Regions from separate parts of the Paenibacillus sp. FSL R5-0486 genome, predicted to be linked through region 2. Evidence: predicted binding sites of a transcription regulator. Region 2 holds the regulator's gene; each other region holds the start of a gene.

Region 1 (5,934 bases), 2.4 Mb from region 2:
TAACGCAAATATTTACGAACCCGGTCCTCCAGACTGCCTGCCCATCCGAGATGCTGAACCTTCAATTCCGTGCTGACCCCAGGCAATACCGTGCAGGACAAGGGAAGACGGGGAACATGATGATTCTGTTGAGGATAAAAATAAGGATATCCAGGCATATATCGTACAAGTGAAGCAGTATGCCGTTTATGCAGACACCAGAGATCATCTTCCCGGTAGTGGGTCCGGCCACCCCACATGTCGTAGAAACGGAATGCAAACCAGTCTGCGTACTCCTGATTAATCAGAGTGCGTATGGCTTTCTTGGCCTCTGAGCTGTACAGCTCATCCGCATCAACTGAGAGCAACCAGTCGGGACATGTTCCCGCAGCCGCTTGCCACAAGGTGTTGCGAAGTCGCCATTCCTCGGCGAACAGTGGTTTCTCCAATACCTCCAGACGGACCACCTTTGGATAGGCTTTGCATATGTCCGGTGTTCCGTCTGTGCTGGCATCGTCCACAATGACAATCTCATCCACGAACTCACTCAGATCATGCAATACTTCTTCAAGGTATCGGCCGCGTTCATTGCGAACCTGGAGCATGGCGGTCAGCTTGTTGCCTTTGTTTTTGCGAACCCGACGAATGGAGAAGGGTTCTTTGAATATACTTGTTTCCTCATGTGTTACAGCAGCATTCTGTTCTGCCTGACCTTGTGAATCATTCCAGTGATGCACTTGGCTTCGGATGTCCTGCGTTGGTTGTGCATGAACCGGGGTGTGATCTCCATTTTCCAATGCGTCTGTATGTGTTCGATCGACTGTTTCGGTTGGCGTGTAAGTGGTTTCGGTTCGGATATCCCTGTGCACCATTGGTCCATTCAACTGTTGTCTGCGCTTCTTTGGGTCCAGCATCATGGCACCTCCCCAAGCAATTGCTGTATAGCATGATCCAACAGCTCCAGCTCGACAATCCGGACCAGCGCATCTTCATCCTCCAGTGCTGTCTCAAGGAAATGTCGGACTGCCCCGTGTCGTTCCCCTCGCAGTGCCAGCGCACTGCCGGATAATTGCTGGTAATCCCGGCGACTGGCATCATCCTGAATATCGACTGCATGCACCAGAGCCAGTGCTTCTTCCACACGTCCAGTCTCCTGGTAAATGCGGAATTTCCAATGTCTCGCCGTTTCTCCGCCAAGTTCGTCCAGGATACGCAGGGCGTTTCCGTAATCATCATTCATACGCAGTAGTTCCGCTCGTACAAGTTGATCTTCTCCTGCCTCCAGCCAGCGACATAACTGTTCATAATGATGCCGTTCTTGTTCATCTGCTGCACTAATTCCATACACCCGCAGGGCGTCCTCCAACTGTCCAGCCCGGGCATGGATGGCAGACAGGAATCGATAATGGGAGACCACGCAATCACTGCGACCATTCATGACCGCATGGGTGAAGGCCTCTTGCAACGAATGGACGGCCCGCGGATCTTCAAGCAAGTACTCATAGGCTGCCAGCAAAAAGCATATCGTCTCATGTGCACCTGCTTTGGCACGGAGCTGACGGTAGAAGTCGGCACGTACACTGCATTGAAGCAGGGTGACGCTATCTGGAGTGCCTGACAGGATCTGCCGCAGCGCATGCAAGAAGAGCAGTTCGTAGTCCCGGAGAGGGACTTCGAGATCATCCCTTTGCATCGTACCCGCAGGTGCAGGGTCTTCTCCGCCCAGCCAGATAACACGTACGCCTTGGAATAACAGCTTCATATAACGTGTTTCGGAGGATGTGCCTACCAGATCGGCGATGCCGACCAGTTTGGAAATACTGCTCTCCCATAGCGGAGATTCTGCTTCGTTTCCAGCAGGCTCAGGGAGCAGGGCAATACATAGCTCAGGCTCCAGCGAAGCCGTAGCTATTAGCCAGTAGGGATGGGCGACCACGGCTACGGTGCGAGGTTCCAGCAATAGCTGCTCAGCCTCAGGGAGGGAGATGACGGTAATGACCGGAGGTACATCTTCTGTTTGCGTCAGGCTACTGACATAGTAGACCTCTCCCTCGATCGACAGCAGTGCAGCAATATCGGGATAGGGAAAGGATGACCAGCCTCCTTTGCGAGGGAAGAGAACATACCGGACAGGGGGCTGTGTTGTACTGGCCTTATCCAGGCTGGCTTCGGCGTCTTCACCTGGTAGTGGTGCAGGTTTTTCCATGAGTAGTTCACCTCACCTTAACTGTAATATGGAGCGTCTTCGCTCTGCATGTGCTTCATGCTTTCACTTCATATGTAAAGCCCTCACGGTACTTCGCATGATATGCCTGAGACTAACATATGGGCATTCCGTCCCAAACATGAGTATCTTCCATGAATAGATGCAGTTGGCAAGCTGTGATAATAGGCTGAATTTTATCTTTTGTGTGACCAGGATCACTTTTTTTTGCTTTAGAGACGAAGATTGTGATAATTCTCACATGTATAAAATAGGTAATCTGGCACAATACGTTCATCAACGTATTTGGCGGACAGACAGCGAAGGTGCAGCTTCAATGCCAAATACGCATACTGCGAAGTGAACAGAAAGAAGGGGTAACGGTATGGATCCGATTATGTTATCGCGTATCCAATATGCACTTACAACGATTTTCCATTTCTTTTTTGTCCCGCTATCCATCGGTCTTGTACTGTTGGTTGCAATCATGGAGACGTTGTACGTTGTTAAGGGTAAGGAGATCTACAAAACGATGGCCAAGTTCTGGGGCAAGCTGTTCCTGATTAACTTTGCCGTCGGGGTAGTCACAGGTATTTTGCAAGAGTTCCAGTTTGGTATGAACTGGTCCGAGTACTCCCGATTTGTCGGGGACGTATTCGGTGCGCCACTGGCTATTGAAGCGCTACTGGCGTTTTTTATGGAGTCTACATTTATTGGATTGTGGATATTTGGATGGGATCGTTTGTCCAAAAAAGTGCATCTGGCCTGCATCTGGCTGGTGTTTGTCGGCACATTCCTGTCCGCGCTGTGGATTCTGGCAGCCAATTCATTTATGCAACATCCTGTTGGGTTTGAGATTAACAACGGCCGAGCCGAGATGAATGATTTTTTTGCACTCATCACAAATGGTCAGCTTCTCGTTGAGTTCCCACATACAGTCTTTGGGGCATTGATGACAGGGGCCTTCGTCGTAACCGGGATCAGTGCCTACAAATTGATGAAAAAGCAGGATGTGGAGATCTTCCGCAAATCGTTTAATATTGCGATCATTATCGCTCTTGTTTCTTCATTCGGCGTCGCATTCTCGGGTCACTTCCAGGCGCAATATCTGGTGGAGACACAGCCGATGAAGATGGCAGCCAGTGAGGGCACATGGACAACGACAGAAGATCCGGCGCCATGGACGGTGGTCGCTTTTATTGACCCGGATAAACAGGAGAGTACGGGTGAGATCAAAATCCCTGGATTGCTCAGTTATCTGTCCTACAGCAAGTTCTCCGGTAGTGTCAAAGGTATGAAGGAGCTTCAAGCTGAGTATGAACAGACGTATGGACCGGGGGACTACATCCCGCCGGTACGGACAACATTCTGGAGTTTCCGCATTATGATCGCAGCGGGTGGTTTAATGATTGCATTGGCGCTATACGGTACATTCCTAGCCATGCGTAAGAAGCTAGAGGTCGCTGGAAAGTGGTTTATGCGTCTGATGGTGTTCGCCATCTCCCTGCCGTTTATCGCCAATACGTCAGGTTGGATTATGACCGAGGTTGGAAGACAGCCATGGACAGTATTTGGCTATATGACAACCGAAGCCGGGGTCTCGCCGAACGTATCCGCAGGAATGATCCTGTTCTCGACCATCGCTTTTACCGCTGCGTATACGGTTCTCGGAATCGTGATGGTATACCTGTTCGTACGTGAGATCAAAGCAGGACCGTTTGCGGTCGAGAAGCCAGAAGATCACGATGAATCGGCCGATCCGTTCGGCGTGGATGGAGGTTATTCCGTTGTCACTAAGTGAGTTGTGGTTTCTGCTGATTGCCGTATTGTTTGTTGGTTTCTTCTTTTTGGAAGGTTTTGATTTTGGTGTGGGGATGTCTACAGGCATTATTGCCAAAACAGATCGTGAACGTCGGACCCTGATTAACTCAATCGGTCCGTTCTGGGATGGTAATGAAGTATGGCTGATTACGGCGGGGGGAGCAATGTTTGCTGCCTTCCCGCACTGGTATGCCACGTTGTTCAGTGGTTTTTACCTGCCACTTGTGGTGGTGTTACTCGCCTTGATTGGCCGCGGTGTTGCCTTCGAATTCCGCAGTAAAATGAAACAGCAGCGCTGGCGAAAAACGTGGGACATCATCATTGTGGTCTCCAGCGCGCTCTTGCCTTTCCTGTTCGGAGTGGTCTTTGCCACGTTGATGAAAGGTCTGCCCATTGATGGGGAGATGCAATTGCGTGCAGGATTCCTCGATATTGTTAATCCGTACACCGTGATTGGTGGCTTGAGCGTAACCCTGTTATGTCTGGTGCATGGATTGCTGTTTGCCTCACTACGGACAGTAGGTGATCTCAGAGAGCGTGCCTTGAAGACAGCGCAAAAGTTGATGCTGCCGCTGGCTGCACTACTCGCTGTTTACGCGTTAATGACGTATTTCATGACCGATGTGTTCGCCGTACGCGGCTGGGCTCTTTGGATCATGGTTGTACTTGGCGCAGTTTCGCTTGCACTTGCGGCATACTTTGTTCGTCAGAAGCGTGAAGGCTGGGCTTTTGGTATGACAGGGGCAGTGATTGCAATTGCCTTTGCCTCGGTATTTATCGGACTTTTCCCAAGAGTGATGGTGAGTTCCTTTGGGGCGGCATATGACCTGACTGTATACAACGCCGCATCCGGCGCTTATTCATTGAAAGTAATGACCATTGTAGCTTGCACATTGCTGCCGTTTGTTCTCGGTTATCAGATCTGGAGTTATTATATCTTCCGCAAACGTCTGAACGAGCAGCACCACCTGGAGTACTGATATGGGACGGGGGCTGCTGAAGCTGCCGGGCATCCGGCCTGTACTCGCGCTGGCATCAGCGCTGGTGATGCTACAGGCGATGACGACCATTATGCAAGCCAAATGGCTGGCACAGGCCATCACGGCATTGTTTGAAGGTTCATCCGTAACGGAGCAGTATCCTGTACTGCTGCTGTTCCTGGCTGCTTTTGCCGCCCGCTACGCCCTATCCTTTTGGTTACAACTCGTGACTTCACGATATGCGGAGAAGACAGGGACTGATCTGCGCAGACAGATGGTGGAGCAGTGGTTCAGACTTGGACCGCGTTATGCGAAGACGGAGGGAACAGGCCATCTGGTCACACTGGCACGTGAGGGAACAGCTCAATACAAGACGTATCTCGAACTATTCATTCCTCGCATGCTGGGCATAGGATTCACACCTATCGTCATTTTGCTGTATGTATTCAAGCTGGATCTGATGTCCGGGGTTATTCTGATGCTGACACTACCGATTCTGATCGTGTTCATGATTCTGATTGGCCTCGCAACCCAGCGTAAGATAGACGGACAATTCAGATCCTACAAAGCACTCGCTAACCATTTTGTTGATACCATGCGTGGGTTGGAGACGCTAAAAACATTGGGACAGAGCAAAACACACGAAGGGTCCATTTTGCGGGTCAGTCAGCGGTATCGGAAAGCAACGATGTCTACGCTGCGCATGGCTTTTCTTTCTTCGTTTGCACTCGATTTCTTTACGATGTTGTCCGTTGCTTCCGTAGCAGTTGGTCTGGGATTACGTCTGACGGAAGGGCATATGCTACTTGGCCCTGCGCTGACGGTACTGATCTTGGCACCTGAATATTTCCTGCCTGTACGTATGCTCGGCGCTGATTATCATGCCACATTGGACGGTAAGGAAGCCGGAGCGGCCATTAATCAGGTGATTGAACGGGGGAAAGCTGCTGA
Region 2 (5,934 bases):
CGCAGCTGCTCCTCCGAGTGCAATCATGATCTGCTCTTCCAGAAAGCGCTTCGTATAGAGGAACTGTTCCTGTTGCGGGTTATGACGTACATATCCCAGCGCCTGACCACGCGGACTAAGTGCCACCTGACTAACACTACCTGGACGAACGAGTTCAGCCATAATGGCATGTCCCAACTCATGAATGGCGACCCTTTTCTTCTCTTCCACGCTGGACTCACGGTCTGTCTTCTCACCCATCATGACTTTATCAATAGCCAGGGACAGATGCCGCTGTTCAATGTTTAACAGCCCGTCTCTCATGGCGTATATTGCTGCTTCGTTCATCACACTTTCGAGCTGTGCACCGGAGAAACCATATGATTCTTCTGCTGTTTTCTCCAGATTAACTTCCTTCAACAGAGGTTTGTTCACCGCATGCAGTTCCAGAATATGCTTTCTGCCCTTTTTGTCAGGCAAGTCCACTTGAATGTGGCGGTCAAAACGTCCCGGTCGCGTCAGGGCGCTATCCAGCATCTCTTTACGGTTCGTTGCAGCGATAACCAGAATTCTTGGCGTATCGGAAGAATAGATTCCATCCATTTCCGTCAGGAGCTGATTCAGGGTCTGATCATATTCACGCTGTTGACCACCCTCACGTTTCCCCCCGATGACATCGATTTCATCGATAAAGATAATAGCGTTTTCCTTATTTTCCTTGGTGGCACGGGTTCTCGCGTCCTTGAACAAATCCCGAATTCTGCTGGCACCCACACCAACATACATTTCCACGAACTCACTACCCGATGCTGCTACAAAAATAGAATCGGTGTAATGGGCAGCAGCCTTGGCCATCAACGTTTTCCCTGTCCCTGGAGGGCCCGTCAGCAAGATCCCTTTTAACGGGCGAATCCCGAACTTCCGGATTTCTTCATGTTTGATCAGAAAGTCAAGCGCTTCACGCAATTCCTGCTTAGCACTGTCTTGTCCGCCAATTTCTTCAAAAGTAAGCTTGGAAGGTCCTTTTTTCTTCCGTTTACGTTCCTGTGCAGCGCCTACTGTAATCCCGCCACGCATTTGCATCATGAACAGCAAAGCTCCGACAAGCACTGCTGCAATCAGGATCGGAACAATATTAACACCAGTAAAAGCAAGGAAAATAATCAATACGGGAAAAAATCCGATGGCAACTTCTTTTGTCCACTTAGGCATTAGGCCACACTCCTATCTGACCGGGCACACGCGGCAGAATAATAAACTTGCTGGCATCTCCGTCTCTGAGACTGACATATACATTGTTGTCATCCATCGCTGTATTTACCTTAATTCCATTCGTCGCCATCTTTGACAACGTTGGTGTAATCTCGGTGTATTGCTTGTTCTCCATCGCCTGAGCTACGGTGAACATCGCATCACCCCACCAACTTTCCAGTGCTTCACTGGAATGATCCACAACATCCAACTTTAGTGAGCGTGTTCCAATCAGGGTCTGTCCTTCTTTGTGAATATATTGTACCAGTCTGCCCAAATCAACATCAGGTTGCAGATCAAGTTTCAATTGTACGTCATTGCGGTTAATAGTTAATTGAACGTCATTGACTCCATCGTACTGGGTTACCATTTTTTCAATCGGATTCTGCACAGCCACCTGACGATATACAAACCAACCTCCAAACAACACAACGGCTGAAATGACGGCAGTTATAGCAATAGGCAATACTTTTAGCTTCAAGTGAATTACCCCTCCCAGATTTTGGCCCAACCTACTGGCTTATTGGTATATACGAATATGTGTACATTGACTCCTGCGAGAATTTCGACAGGATTATTTGTTTTTGAATGTAACTTTGAGTACATATCTGAGTATATCACATCGTATATACAATTTCGAAGGCGAAAATATGAATAAATTATTAATTTTAACTATTTAAATCAAATATGTTTACAGACAACACAAAGAACCGGTTCAGTCGGATATCCGTCTGCCGGTTCTTTCATTTCTTTAATTCTCTAGTTATCTCACTCTATCTTGTTCTAGCTGTTCGGGAGTGTGTAGACCAGGTCCACCTGTTCTCCGTTGCTAAAACGATAAAAGCGATAGTGGTTGTGCGTACCATCTTTATAATACACTTGCCACACATATATTCCATTCACAACTCCGGGCATGATTCGTTTAATCTCACCGGCAGGAACTTCAGAACTGAAGCGATTGCGTATCTGCGCTTCGGACATGCCATTCTGCAGCAGCTCACTGTGTACAGCGTTTGCACCCTTAACCGGCTGATTGTTTGCGTCGAACTTAACCCAGACCATAACATCCTGGTTATCCTTGTTTTTGCCGATCAGGGTCCAGTAGATGTTGTCAGAGCCTTCTTTGTCTCCCCAGATGTACTTACGCAATTCATCATAGGATGTAATGCCCAGTTGCTCCTGTGCTGCCTGTATGGCGAGCGCTTCTTCCTTGCGTTGGTCCTGCGTGACATGGACGTAATAACGCTGAAGTCCAAACAGAATCAGAACCAGTGCAAGCAGCGAAATCCATATCCACTTCTTTTTTTTCTTCAAAAGCCGAACTTCCTTTCCCTATGATGCTGTCCTGCAATTAACGAGCAAGCAGACCATCAAATGCCAATTGAGACTCACGCAAAATGCGTTCTTCATCCAGCGTCAGACATTCGCCATGTTTCACCACTTGTTTTCCATCCACCCATACGTGCTCAACATCTTTAGCAGAAGCCGAGTAGATTGTATGTGAGATCAGGTCTGTATGTGGATAGAAATGTGCCTGTTCAATGTCCAAGGCGATAAAGTCAGCCTTCATGCCGACCTGGAGTGCTCCGGTATTGTTCAAGAAGATAGATTTGGCACCGTATGACGTTCCGAGTAATAACGCTTCGCCTGCTGGCACTGCCGTCGGGTCACCAGATACACCTTTGTGGATCAATGCAGCCAGTCTCATTTCCTCGAACATATCCAGGTTGTTGTTGCTTGCCGGTCCGTCTGTTCCGAGTGACACGGTAACTCCTGCTTTCAGCAACGCAGGTACCCGCGCAACACCGGAAGCGAGTTTCAGGTTACTTCCCGGGTTATGGGATACAGCCACATCATGACGGGCCAGAATCTCAATCTCTTCGTCATTCAGATGCACCGCATGTGCAACCAGGGATGGACGAGAGAAAAAGCCCAGTTTCTCCAGATGTGCCACAGGACGCAGTCCATAATCAGCCACGTTCTGCTCGACTTCACGAAGCGTTTCCGACATATGTGTATGAAGGGGAAGGTTTAGGTCGTTCGCGACCTGCACAAGCTTCTCTATGTAGTCAGGAGGGCATGTATATGGTGCATGTGGCGAGATTACGGTTGTAATGCGACCATCTGCCTGTCCATTCCACTCACGCGCAAACGCAGCCGACTCCTCCAGCTTCCGCAATTGTTCTTCTTCCGAGCACAACCCGATTACACCACGTGCCAGTGCTGCTCTAACGCCGGATTGCTCCACAACTTTGGCAACTTGATCCATGTGATCGTACATGTCCAGGAAAGCTGTAGTTCCGCCTTTCAACATTTCAAGCACCGATAGCGAAGTTCCCCAATATACGTCTTCTGAAGTCATTTTCGCTTCCATCGGCCACATTTTTTCCTGCAACCATACTTGCAATGCAAGATCGTCTCCGTGCCCTCTGAGCAACGACATCGCTGCATGACCATGCGTATTGATCAGACCCGGCAGGAAGAACAGTCCTTTTCCATCCACTTTGGTACAATTTTTGTCTTCATCCGGCAATGTCTCACCAATATGCACAATCTTGTCATTCTCAACAACCATGTATCCGTGGACCACGTTCCATGTTGTGCCGCCTTCATTAACGGCAAATTTGCCGTTGTGAATTACCCATCTATTTGTTGTCATCTTCCTCGTCGTCCTTTCCAGTCTCCAAGTAATAGGCCAAACTAAGCAGATCCGTTGTAAAGTCAGCATGGTGAATGCGGATATGCGGCGGTGTTTTTAGAATGGTTGGTGCAAAATTAAGGATCGCTTCAATTCCTGATTCAATAAGCTGATCGGCTACATTTTGGGCTTCCGTATCCGGAACCGTGATAATTCCGATGCGAATGTTTTCCATTTTAACCGCTTCCGTCAATTCATCCATTGGTTTTACCGTCAAACTGTTGATTTGACTACCTATCTTCGGTCCATATGCATCAAATACAGCAACAATCTTCATGTTGTCTTTCAGATATGCGTTGTAGTTGGACAAGGCTTGACCGAGGTTACCCGCTCCTACCAGAGCTACATTAATTTGCTGATCGATTTTGAGAATGTGACGAATTTTCTCGATCAAATAGGATACATCATACCCGATCCCTTTACGACCAAAATCACCGAAGTAAGCCAGGTCTTTACGAATTTGGGCCGGATTCAGATCCAGCCTCTGTCCAAGCTCTTGAGAAGAAACAGTAGCCACCTCACGCTGATGCAACTCGTTCAAATAACGCAAGTAAACAGGCAGACGTCGTACCACCGCTTCCGAAATTTTATCCGATTTCATTCTTGCTCCCCCTTACCAAGGCCACGATAAAATAATAGATGAAAAGATGAGCATTCTGTATAAAACTCAAAGATAAACGTGACATTTTATACAGAATGCTCCTTGTAATTTAGGTTATAAGTTCTTACGTGCAACTGCTTTAATCGGATACGGAAATATCTAATAAAGTTTAACGCCAAACGATAGTGTCATGCAATGATATAACGAACAAAACAACCATTATTTTTGTTCATTAGCAGGTTTTTCCAACCACTCAGTAATTCGTGGAACCATTTGCTCCGTGAGCATATGCTCCATTTTGGGACCAGGTAATGAATACAAAAAGAATTTACCATAATACGCTTCAATCACCCGTGTATCATAAACAATGACAATTCCTCTGTCCTTTGCTGTACGTACCAATCGGCCAAATCCCTGCTTGAAACGAATGACCGCTTGTGGCACGGACAGTTTCATGAACGGATTTTTCTTCTGTTCCTGGAGCAACTCACTCTTGGCTTCCACCAACGGATGATTCGGTGGCTGGAAAGGCAGTCGCACAATAGCGAGACAAGTTAACGCCTCTCCCGGGATATCTACACCCTCCCAGAAGCTACTTGTGCCCAGAAGTACCGTTGCTTTGGCATCTTGAAACCTGCGAGTCAATTTGGAACGACTTCCACTGTCAACGCCTTGCCCAAGCAACGAGATGTCGTTGCCAGACAGTGCCTCCTTCAGCGGATCATAGACCTGTCGCAACATCTTGTATGAAGTAAACAGAACCATCATGCGTCCACGCGTAGCAATTGCCGTCTCTGCGAGTGATTGCACCAGCATATTAACAAAGTGCGCATCACCCACACTTCCCTTCACACTTGGGAAATCACGCGGAATCACCAGAAGTGCCTGATCGCGATAGTTGAAAGGTGATGGCAACATCGACGTTAATAGCCGATTGTTCTCGGCGGCTTCCTGCAAGCCAAGCTGTTCAATCATGAACTGGAATGACTTATCTACCGAAAGCGTAGCCGATGTAAGCACAACACTTTTCTTTTTATCAAAAAATAAATCCTTAAGTTGTGCACTCACATCTACAGGTACGGCATACAGCTGGAGAGATTTGCTGCGGAATTGGCCGCTGGCTTCCATCCAGTACACCGTTTTGGCGTCATCCATACGCATGAAGAAACGTAGATTCTCCTTCAATGTGGTCAGATCTTTCAGCAATCCTGTAATGTCCGTGATCAGACTATCCGATTGATAATCATCCTGATCCTCTTTCACTTCAAGCAGCAATTTGTCCCCTTTGCGAACCAAATCGCCCAGAGTCACATAGATCTGGTTCTCCAGATCCTGCAACTCCTGCCATTTTGCAGGTTTCTGAGATGCTTTCAGACGCAGTGAAAATTGCCCCGTCTCTCCCGGT
Region 3 (5,934 bases), 2.3 Mb from region 2:
AATGGCCATAAAAAATAGACCTTTGCCCTGACGGCATAACCATAACCAGCCAGAGCGAAGGTTTTATGAAGTGTTACATCAATTGCTCTTTAATCCTGCTCAAATTCTAGCCTTTGTTCATCTTACCTCAAAAAAATCACGCCGCAAGCACACTCATTGACGCTTCACTTCAACAGTGGCCGAGAAGAAGGTAGCCCCGTTCCCCATGTCCGACAACCGATTGGACGTCAGTGAATTCGCTCGCTGCTTCTTGCCGTCACCATCCCACCATAAGCCTTGGCTAATCACTGTTCCCGGCAGCATGGCTTCACTCACCTTGGCGGTAAGTTCAATGCGCCCACGATCATTCCATACGACCACTGCATCTCCATCCTCTAGGTTTCTACGGATGGCGTCCTCGGGGTGTATCTGCAATAGAGGCATCTTTTCCAAACGCTGATGTTTGGCTGAATTACCAAAGGTGGAGTTCAGGAAATTATGGTTTGGCGGCGACAGGAACATCAATGGATACGTATCGGCAGGTCCAGCCGGATTCTCCCCATCGTATCCTTCAACCAGAGCACTATAGGTAGGGAGCGGCGGAAGCCCTCTCTGTTCCATCGTCTCGGAATACAATTCAATTTTGCCTGAAGGTGTGGGCAGCTGATCCAGATATGCAGCATGTGGCGTCATATCCAGCTTCACGAATCGATGTTCCTTCAGTCCTTCCAACGTGACCCCATTCATGTAGGGGTTGCCTGTGCCCTGAAGTGCGTTCTCAATCATCTGTTCCGGTGTTTCTCCGAAGATTGCAGGATCGTACCCCATAGCCTGCCCAAGCAGTGAGAACAGTTCCACATTGCTCTTGCTCTCCCCAATCGGTGCAATCACCGGCTCTTGCAGATGAACGTACTGATGCCAATAAGAGGTGTACAGGTCCGTCGCTTCAAATGAAGATGTGGCTGGCAATACGATATCTGCATACTTCGCCGTATCCGTCATGAACAGATCATGCACAACCGTGAACAGATCCTCCCGTGCAAAACCTCGCTCCACCCGCTCGGTATCCGGTGCCACCACCAGTGGATTGCTGCAGTAAACCATCATCGCTCGGATTGGCTGCGCTGCTTCCAGCAACGCTTCACCAATCCGGTTCATGTTTACCACTCGCGGCTCCGGATTCTGCCGCAGCTCCGGACGTTCGAGCGCGTCGCTATTTGTGCTCGCGTAGCTGTTAGTGCGAACGGCACCGCCGCCTTGCTTCAGCCACTGCCCTGTAATGGCAGGCAGACATGCAACGCTACGCACGTTCATCCCCCCATTATCATGGTGCTGGAGGCCATTGCCGATGTGAATATGAGCTGCTTGTGCGTTGCCGTATAGTTCGGCCAGCTCCACAATGGTTTCCTCCGGCACGCCCGTAATGCGTGCAACACGTTCAGGGGTGTAACTGCGGACATGATCACGTAGTGCCTCATGACCTATCGTATACTTTTGCATAAACGCTTCATCCGTTAGTCCCCGTTCGAACAACACATGCATTAATCCTAGCGCCAGTGCACTGTCCGTGCCCGGAAACAGCGGAATAAACCAGTCGCCCCATTGGGCCGTGCGATTGCGATGAACATCGATTACGACGATCTTGGCGCCTTTCTTGCGTGCTTTCTCAGCCAAAACGACCTGATGCATATTGGTACTGACGATATTGCCACCCCACACCAGGATGAGATCTGCATGCTCCGTATCTTCCGGCACTGTTCCCCGATTGGCGCCCATCGTATATTTCCAGCCGGTATTTCCAGCGGAGTTACAGATCGTCTGCTCCAGTACACTCGCACCAAGCGCATTGAAGAAACGCCGATCCATGCCGTCTACGCCGAGAATACCCATGTTACCGTAAAAGCTGTAGGGCAGGATGCTCTCCGGGCCGTAGGTTTCGGACAATGCAGTGAATTTGGTCGTAATCTCACGAATCGCTTCATCCCAACTGATTCGTTCAAACTTGCCTTCGCCTTTGGCTCCTACACGTTTCATCGGATATTGTAGACGCTCGGGGTGATATACCCGCTCGGTCATATTTCTGACTTTATTACAAATGGCACCCTTGGTGATCGGATGATCCGGATTGCCTGCCACCTTCACAATTTTGCCGTTCTCTTTATGTAATAACAGACCACAAGTGTCCGGACAGTCGAGCGGGCACACCGCCGCAAATACACCATTCTCCTGATCGATCATCGTAAGGCTCCCCTCTTTAAAAGCTATCCCTATATCATATCTTCTTCGAGGTTATCGCGCAAAGAGAACAGTATGTTTTTGCTTCATATTCGCCGCTATGGCGGCTTTAAATTATTTTCAAAAAAATGTTTTTGAGTTTGATTCAACTTCAGAATTCAGGGGTAAATTAAAAATAAGGCATTAGGCTAGTGTTTCCCCACTTCCTCCTCATGCCATATCATGGACCACTCCCGAAATTCGCCATGAACAGGTTTCGTTCCCCCGAACCTTGTCATGGCGAATTTATTTTGCGTTAAACTCCAACAAGAACCCCATACAAAAAAACGATCCCACCCTGCTCCATCACAGCATATTCGCCATGAACCGAGCAAGATCAGAATCGTCTTCACTTCTAATATACGTGTATCCATACCTCGCTGTGCCCTCTATGCTTGTTTGCTCAACATTACTCTAGCCTCCGTCTCCATAGGTTCGATCGACGTCGCCATCTCTGGTTTCACTTTTGGCTCGGCTTGGCGCAGGTACACCACCCAATAGGCTGCAGCTACAAACAGAGCACCACCAGTCAGATTCCCGAGCCATACCGGAATGAAATTCATCACATATTGACCCCACGAATAATGTCCTTCGAAAATTGCCGCCGGGATGAGGAACATATTGGCCACAACGTGCTGGAATCCAATCGCCACAAATGCCATCGTTGGAAACCAAATGCCCAGTACTTTGCCACTCATCGTATCGGATGCATAAGATAACCACACGGCCAGCGCGACCAGCCAGTTACAGCCGATGCCAGAGATGAAAGCTTGCAGGAAGCCGTCATGCAGCTTATGCCCAGCCATATCCACCACTTTTGCCAGATATACACCCTCTCCGGTCAGACCAAGCACATGTCCAAACGCGTACGCGACAAACAAAGCTCCAACAAAATTACCAATCGTCACTAAGGTTAGATTTTTCAACATACTACCCACAGATAATTTTCGTGCAATCGTTGCAAGTGGAACTGCCATCATGTTGCCCGTCAGCAGCTCGCCACCACCTATGAGTACCAAGATTAATCCAACCGGGAACACTGCTGCTCCAATCAGATTGACCAGACTCCCCCACTCTGCTGGCGCAGAAGCAATTACCCGAATATCCAATAGAAAACCCAGCGCAATAAAAGCCCCTGCCAGAAAACTAAGCACCAGTACAGAAGACACCGGATATTGAGCCTTCTTCTTGCCTGTTTGCGCCGTATATTGTGCAACCTCAAGAGGTGTTTTTGCTGCCATATCATTCATCCTCTCCTTCATTGTTCATCATTGGATAAAACCATCTGAAATTCATTAGTTATGCGTTGAATACCACATCCTAATTGTATCTCGGTCCTAAACATAACTTTGTGCAAATTATCACAATGTTACTTAAAAAGATACTTTAAGAGTGTCTTGGAATAGTTATGACAGCAAGAGTGTAGTAAGGCCTTTTGTAGCTAAAACAACAAAAAAGAAGACTGACGATATACTCGCCAGTCTTCTCTTTCCTTTATAATCGTCCGCCTTGTTTCGTAATCTTGGCAGTTATCGTACACCTCTTATTTACGGACAAGCATGACTTATCTTTGTATGGCGTTTATCAAGATCGCTGTTAAACCATCTATTCTGCTTCCTTACACCATTGCTGGTGCTTTTACTTCAATTGGAGGCAGTGCTTGCAGACCCGCCGTGTTCAGGAAGTTCCACGGTTTGTTGTAATGTGGCTGGAAGAAAAAGTCGATGAAGGCCAGCTCATCTACGGTCATGTTGTTTTGGATGCAGACCGAGATCGTATTAATCGATTGGGTCAGATCAACCTGAGACATCACCTGTGCTCCGACAATTCGACGAGTAGCCTGCTCATATACCACTTTAAGCAACAGTTTCTCAGCCGTTGGCATAAACTCCGGACGGTAGCTGTCTTCCAGTACGACAGATTCAACAATCAGGCCTTCGTCAGCAGCAGACATTTCCGTCATCCCTGTACCCGCGATATTTTGCTCATAAATTTTGATACCCGATGTGCCTTGTGTACCCATATACGGTGTTGTAGGACGAACTAGGTTACGGGCTACAAGTGTACCCATCCGCACGGCGTTGGTTGCCAGTGGAATGTACGCTGCTTTGCCTGTTGGGTTGTAATGAATAGCACAGCTGTCACCCGCAGCGAAGACGTCTTTTTGACTCGTTTGCATATATTTATCCACGATGATTGCGCCGTTTGGCAGCATATCCACTTGGCCTTTGAGCAGCTCTGTATTTGGACGGAAACCAATGCACAGAATAACCAGATCGGTTTCGAACTCTCCTTTGGACGTGATCACCTTAGTTACTTTGCCATCTTCACCAGTAAACTTCTGTACCGTTTGACCAAGAGCCAGCTTGATGCCGCGTCCAGTCAACGTATCTTCAATCGCATCCGTGAATTCAGGGTCCAAGTATTTGTTCAAAATACGGTCCACACTGTCGATCAGGGTAACTTCCTTGCCGTTCATCTGGAAAGCCTCAACCAGTTCTACGCCGATATATCCTGCACCTACAACGGTAACACGTTTGGCATCTTTGGCTTTTTCAATAATCGTGTTGGAATGATTGTAGTTTTTGCAAAGTAAAATGTTGTCCATCTCGATGCCTTCAAGCTTCGGAACGACAGGCCATGACCCCGTTGTCACGATCAGTTTGTCAAACGTATCTTCAAATTCTTCCCCGGTTTGCAGGTTTTTAGCCTGAAGGGTATGGCCCTTGGCATCTACTGCTGTTACTTCATGAAGCATCTTGGTTTCAACACCAAGCTCTGCCAGTTGATTAGGCGAAGAATAGAACAAACCGTCAGGGTCTTTCACAACCCCACCTACGTAGAGCGCAATGCCACAAGATAGGAAGGAGATATTGTCATTGCGCTCATACACCGTGATGGTAGCATCCGGGTACAATTTGGCGGTATTTACGATGGCTGCGGTTCCTGCGTGTGTACATCCGATAACTGCGATTTTCATTAAAAGTTCCTCCTCGAAATATATAAATGAGTTTGAATATAAGGTTGTTATGGTTGTGAAACATTTCACTTCTTGTTCGAAACTGTGTATGTGATTTATTTCACTTTATACACTCATTATAATGTGATATTTTTCACATTGCAATAGGTTGAGCAAAAAAAGTTTGTCGAAGGAGGTCATTTCCCTGTATTTAAGCCTTTCTTCCCTTCATTGTATTGATTTCATTGTCCCCGGATTTGGGCGGGTTTATGCTATGTAATGGCTTCCGTGATCCCTGTATGAACACAGTGTGGACGTATAAAGTTAGAGGCGTCTCCTGCCTTCATGTTTGACTTATACAAAATTAAATACTTCAAATTTCAATACAGGGTTGATTTCATGGATCCAACTCCTACCTGTGAAGAGAAAAAGCAACGTATATAAAATAATCAAAGAAGCCTATCCTTGTTTATGCAAGGACAGGCTTCTCAAACGTTCATGTATTAACCGAGCAATTTCTCGATATCTGCAATCATTGTCTCCGGAGATTCTTTCGGTTCAACACGACCTACCACTTCACCTTCACGGTTAACAAGGAACTTGGTGAAGTTCCATTGGATGTCGCTTGTTTCACCTACGCCAGGTTGTTGCTCCTTCAGGTATTGGAACAGGGGATGAGTGTCCTCACCATTCACATCTACCTTGGCAAACACCGGGAAATT
Region 4 (5,934 bases), 230 kb from region 2:
ATTATAAGTTTTATTCAAAAAGAACCCTTCTCCGAGTCATTGATGACTGTGGCAGCTGGGTTCTTTTTGGGTAAGATAGTACTATGGGGAAGTTATACGATATTTCCCATGGTGACGACGTAGCGTGTAATGTATACTGGGATGTATGATCCATTTTGGATGATATGCTTCTAAAATTTAAACTTTTTAGTTGCAGGCGTTTTCTTTGAAGCTTAAATATGTTATTATGAAATATACTAACAAAATGTAAGTTGATTTGAGTGATCTCTAAAGAGGTGATTAATGTGGAAGGTCAAGACTTGCGGATGTGTCCGCGTTTTGAGACGGCGTTTTCTTTTTTGGGCAAGCGCTGGAATGGTTTAATTATTCAAACATTGATGAGTGGTTCGAAGCGATTCAAGGATATCTCCAATCTGATTCCATCCATGAGTGATAAGATGTTATCCGAACGGATGAAAGATCTGGAGAGTGAAGGTATTCTGGTTCGTCACGTCTATCCCGAGACGCCAGTTCGTATTGAATATGAACTGACGGATAAAGGTAGAGCGCTCCAGCCTGTCATGAATCAAATTCAAGACTGGGCTGAGCAGTGGGTTGACTAACGCATAAGCAATATCACCCACTTTTGTTGCATGAATGACATAGACTCCTGATTTCTGTGGAAATCAGGGGTTTTTGTCTTAAGTACTATGTTGTTCGGCGTTTTTCTCTTGGGCTATGCACATGTTGTCATGAGTTGTAGTATAATCTATAGAAAATGGCCACAGACGGCCGGAGCGAAGGAGGCCCACTTGTCATGAGAGAAGAAAGCTTATCCCGTGAAGTACGCTACGGCAAAAAAGATATTGCAGAACTTGAGAGCGCATCCATTCAGGTCCATCTCATTTACAAAAAAGCTGCAGAGTTGTTTAAGCGCACAGCATATTCCCGTTTGGTTAAGGATGATCTTGCCGAAGTGAATACGCATTCTGTGAACAGCGATGGTCCGAAATTAGCTCCGGCGGTGCTGCAAAAATGGATTCAAACGTCCAGGGGCTGGAAGTGTATCGGATGTGAGCTGGGACAACCTGATTCAACGATGTCTCAGATGGAAGAAACTATGCATGCTAAGCAATTGGCTTTAGATGTGGGAGAAGGTCGGTTGGTTGAGGCAGAAATGCTGATTCAGGCGGTTGTCTGGTCTCAATATGAGAAGATTCGAATGTTTGCGCCATGGCTTGGTGATGAACCCTTTTATAGCGTGCAGGAGCTGGATGTCATTGCCCGTTATATTGTGCCTACCTATTTCTCGGAACGGCCTTTGCATGAGCAAGGCAAGGTATTTAAGGTCCATCAACAATATGGGCAGATTCCGTTGTATCAGGAGTATGTAGACGCACCTTCATGTTGCGTGCAGGTTGACGGTGGATTGCTTGAAGGGCGATTGCTGACAGGTGTATACGTATCTGAGGAGCAGTTCTTCGGGCTTAATCCATATCTGAAAGATGGCGATGGAGGACGGACATACATGCAGGCTAGTGTCCAATGATAACGTAACCAATTAGAACATAAAAATGATATAGATTGGAGAGCCTGTGTGCAGGCTCTCTTTCTTGTACAAGCCTTATTTGCAGGCGGTAGCCTATAAAAGTAACGGCTTTGACACTTTTTTTTGCCGAAGGTTGTGCCATAATAGAGGTTATGGACAACAGGGTGAATGATTTTACGCAGGGTGGTGTTACCTACATGATGAAGAAAATCCCCGGTTACATAGGTGTATGTTTGCTCCTACTGGCGATCTTGGCTGGTTGTAGTGAGACACAGCCTTCTGAGCAGCCAATTGTCAAGGAGACAGAAACAGCGAATACAATCACAGTGGCTGTAGATGGCAGTACGTTTTTGCCTGATGCAACAAAGTCCATTAAGCGAGATTTTAGTGAGGGTTTGACACTCAAAAAAGCATTACTCAATAGCGGACTGGTTGATTTTACGGCAGATGGCAAACGGATTCAATCCGTCGGTGAAGTTTCTCTGGATTCTTCGCTTAGCTGGGCTGTCAAATTAAACGGCAAGGATATTGAACAGGAAGATTGGGACATGGAGCTTCATGCCAAAGATGAAGTGATCATTTACGTGAAAGCCGCTGACAGTGGGGGGGATGGCGTTGCATATCAGACAACGTTACTCAAGGTTAGCGGTGGAAACATTATGCCAACCCTTAATCGTCAATATGCCGGCGTCTACGTTCAAGAGTGCACAGTTCGTGATGTGTTGAAGTCCAGCGGCATTGTAAGAATGTCGGAGAATAACAAATTTGTCGTTTCGGTCGAGAATGTCACGCCTCGTATGAATGAGCGGTGGGTCATTATGGTGAATGACAAAGAATTAATGGAAAATGGTCTGGACATGAAATTGAATCCACGTGATGCGGTTAAGCTTGAATTAACCAATGCATCCTAAGTATACCAAGAAGCCCAATCTCTTTTTAGAGAACTGGGCTTTTTTTCATTAAATATATAAGCAAGATCCGATCAGCATAGTCAAATATTAAATACGACAGATCTCGTTCGGGCAAAGCTCACAGTGACAGATTCCTTGTAGCATCTTCAGATCTTTGATGACAATCATGCCATTGTCATATTCAATCCCATCTTTCTTACGCAGGTCGCTTAACATGCGGTTTACACTTTCACGAGTGGCTCCAATCATATTGGACAGGTCCGTGTGGGTAATTTTTTTGTGAATAATGACATGCTCTCCATGAGGCTCACCATACGAATTCGACAACCGAATGAGGGTGGAGCAAAGTGCACCCGGTTTGCCATATAACATGAGATCCCGGAATTTGGTCTGTGTCAACCGGTGGTGGATGCCCATCCATTTCATAAAATCGATCGCGAAGTCACAATGCTGGCAGATTAACATTTCCAGGTCTTTATGTTCCAGTACACCGATCTCACTGTCCTCCAATACTTCCGCTGAGAAGCTGTGTTTAGAGCCAAAGAAGGGATCAGCCTGCCCAATCATATCACCGGATTGATACATGTACATGATCAGTTCCTTGCCTTCATCCGTGGATTTGGTGATCTGGGCACGGCCCCGTTTCATATAATAAAGTTTGTCAGAGATGTCGCCTTCCCAGTACAGATGTGTACCTTCCAAATAGGTTCTATCTTTCATGGTAACCAGCAGATGGTTGAAATTTGCTTCCGAGAAACAGTTAGTATTACCGCGCTTTTCCAGTACAGTTGTTAGTTCTCTCATAAGTCTATCTCCCCTTCATGTCCATCGGACGACCTTCTGTAGTAAGCAGTAGCCTCCGAGGTTCGCCGCAAACCGTTGCCGTCCTGATCAGGGTCATCTCGGCCGGGAGGAAGGACGGTACAAATTGCGGTGGTTCAATTTTTAAGTTCAGTATATACCTAATCTTACCGTTTGAGGGGGAAGGAAAGGGGGCAAAAATGACGAAATTTCAAACATTGTGATAAAATTCACTTTTAATGGAGAGGATGAATTTTACAGCTCTATATTTTAAATAGGAAGTGAAAATGGTCGTATGAAGGACACTACAAAACTTAAATTAAATTTGTTATACTTTGTGAAAAAAATCACATAATTAAGTTTATTGTCATGTTACGATGTGAATGTAAACGAGAGAGACAAACTAATACGAACCTTTAGGAGGATGAGGGAGATGGCTGTAAAGAACGAAGTCGCCCCAGCAAAAGAACCGACAGCAGGTCAGTATATTCAAACGTTAATCGACAAAGCGAATAAAGCACACGCCGCATTCATGAAGATGGACCAGAAGCAGATTGACCGGATTGTGCAAGCAATGGCGCTTGCGGGTCTGGATAAACACATGATGCTCGCCAAGATGGCCGTAGAAGAAACAGGCCGCGGAGTATATGAGGATAAAATCACCAAAAATATATTTGCAACAGAATATGTGTACCACAGTATCAAGTACGATAAAACCGTAGGTGTGATTGAAGATAACGAGTATGAAAGCTTCCAGAAAATTGCGGAGCCGGTCGGCATCATCATGGGTATTACACCAGTTACCAACCCAACATCAACGACGATGTTTAAAGCATTGATTTCCATCAAGACGCGTAACCCAATCATCTTTGGCTTCCACCCATCTGCACAGAATTGTAGCCGGGAAGCTGCCAAAATCCTGCTGGAAGCGGCTGTGAAACATGGTGCACCAGCAGATTGTATCCAGTGGATTGATGATCCTTCCATGGATCGTACAAACGAACTGATGAATCACAATGATGTGGCTCTCATTCTGGCAACAGGCGGATCAGGCATGGTACGTGCAGCGTACAGCTGTGGTAAACCTGCACTGGGCGTAGGACCGGGTAACGTACCTTGCTTTATCGAGAAAAGCGCGGATATCAATCAGGCAGTAACGGATTTGATCCTGTCCAAGTCTTTCGATAACGGCATGATCTGTGCTTCCGAGCAAGCGGTCATCATTGAAGAACCGATCTTTGATCAAGTGAAGAAAAAAATGATTGCAAATGGCTGTTACTTTGTTAACAAAGATGAAGCAGCAAAATTGACAGCAGGTGCGATTAATACCGAGAAATGTGCGGTGAACCCGGCGATTGTTGGTCAATCTGCGGTAAGCATTGCGAAATTGTGCGGTATTGAAGTTCCAGCAGGCACCAAAATTCTCGTGGCCGAGATTGAAGGGGTAGGTACCAAATTCCCATTGTCGGCTGAGAAATTAAGCCCGGTACTGGCTTGTTACAAAGTTAAAACGGCAGCAGAGGGCATTGAACGTGCAGCAGAAGTGGTTGCTTTTGGCGGCATGGGTCACTCCTCGGTTATCCACTCCACAAATGAAGAAGTGATCGGCAAATTCGCAGATCGTCTGCAAACCGGACGGATTATTGTGAACTCACCATCCACACACGGTGCCATCGGGGATATCTACAACACAAACATGCCTTCATTGACACTGGGATGCGGATCATACGGACGTAACTCGACTTCTTCCAACGTAACCGCTGTGAACTTAATCAATGTGAAAAGGGTGGCTCGCCGTACCGTGAATATGCAATGGTTCAAAGTGCCGAACAAAGTCTACTTCGAAAAAGGAGCAACACAGTATCTTGCCAAAATGCCTGACATCACACGTGTGGCCATTATTACGGATGCCATGATGGTGAAGCTTGGATATGTTGAAAAGGTAGAACACTATCTGCGTCAACGCCAAATGCCAGTAGCGATCGAAGTATTCTCCGATGTAGAGCCAGATCCATCGACAACAACGGTAGATCGCGGAACCGAAATGATGCGCCGCTTCCAACCAGACTGCATTATCGCACTCGGCGGTGGATCACCGATGGATGCTGCCAAAGCCATGTGGTTGTTCTATGAATATCCGGACACGGACTTCAACGATCTGAAACAAAAATTCATGGATATCCGCAAACGGATCTACAAATATCCACGTCTCGGCGTAAAAGCGAAATTTGTAGCGATCCCAACCACATCGGGTACAGGTTCTGAAGTGACATCGTTCGCGGTTATCACAGATAAAAATCAAGGTAACACCAAATATCCATTGGCCGACTATGAGCTGACACCAGACGTAGCGATTGTCGATCCAGAATTCGTATATTCCCTGCCTAGAACAGCGGTTGCCGACACAGGAATGGACGTACTGACGCATGCGATTGAAGCTTATGTATCTGTTATGGCAAATGATTACACGGATGGACTTGCGATCAAAGCAATCCAACTGGTATTCCAATACCTGGAGCAATCTGCGCTGCAAGGAGATAAACTGGCACGTGAAAAAATGCATAATGCTTCCACGATTGCAGGTATGGCGTTTGCCAACGCATTCCTGGGCATTAACCACAGCTTGGCGCACAAATGGGGCGGTCAGTATCACACCGCACACGGACGCACCAATGCCATTCTGATGCCACACGT

What was found. Region 2 encodes Rex, which represses fermentation and respiration genes when NADH is low (regulators of the CRP and FNR family bind a similar motif). Its sites were predicted from a motif close to TTGTGAAATATTTCACAA; they were not measured.
Region 1: the regulator Rex is predicted to act here: its motif matches at 2,429-2,446, upstream of MKY01_RS30125 (cytochrome ubiquinol oxidase subunit I).
Region 3: the regulator Rex is predicted to act here: its motif matches at 3,603-3,620, upstream of MKY01_RS29490 (formate/nitrite transporter family protein).
Region 4: the regulator Rex is predicted to act here: its motif matches at 3,576-3,593, upstream of adhE (bifunctional acetaldehyde-CoA/alcohol dehydrogenase).

Annotation. Positions count from the first base shown of each region.
Region 1 is NZ_CP150237.1:6,815,337-6,821,270, reverse strand. It holds gene MKY01_RS30135 (glycosyltransferase) at 1-896, opposite strand, end outside; gene MKY01_RS30130 (hypothetical protein) at 893-2,185, opposite strand; gene MKY01_RS30125 (cytochrome ubiquinol oxidase subunit I) at 2,568-3,983, shown strand; gene cydB (cytochrome d ubiquinol oxidase subunit II) at 3,928-4,983, shown strand; gene MKY01_RS30115 (ABC transporter ATP-binding protein/permease) at 4,985-5,934, shown strand, end outside.
Region 2 is NZ_CP150237.1:4,399,569-4,405,502, forward strand. It holds gene MKY01_RS19485 (AAA family ATPase) at 1-1,191, opposite strand, end outside; gene MKY01_RS19490 (hypothetical protein) at 1,184-1,711, opposite strand; gene MKY01_RS19495 (DUF5590 domain-containing protein) at 2,014-2,544, opposite strand; gene MKY01_RS19500 (amidohydrolase) at 2,582-3,889, opposite strand; gene MKY01_RS19505 (redox-sensing transcriptional repressor Rex) at 3,876-4,529, opposite strand; gene dinG (ATP-dependent DNA helicase DinG) at 4,749-5,934, opposite strand, start outside.
Region 3 is NZ_CP150237.1:6,664,610-6,670,543, forward strand. It holds gene MKY01_RS29480 (molybdopterin oxidoreductase family protein) at 154-2,217, opposite strand; gene MKY01_RS29485 (hypothetical protein) at 2,403-2,627, opposite strand; gene MKY01_RS29490 (formate/nitrite transporter family protein) at 2,643-3,494, opposite strand; gene MKY01_RS29495 (FAD-dependent oxidoreductase) at 3,872-5,233, opposite strand; gene MKY01_RS29500 (glutathione peroxidase) at 5,716-5,934, opposite strand, start outside.
Region 4 is NZ_CP150237.1:4,633,429-4,639,362, reverse strand. It holds gene MKY01_RS20650 (helix-turn-helix domain-containing protein) at 306-602, shown strand; gene MKY01_RS20645 (hypothetical protein) at 797-1,528, shown strand; gene MKY01_RS20640 (hypothetical protein) at 1,726-2,439, shown strand; gene MKY01_RS20635 (Crp/Fnr family transcriptional regulator) at 2,527-3,243, opposite strand; gene adhE (bifunctional acetaldehyde-CoA/alcohol dehydrogenase) at 3,674-5,934, shown strand, end outside.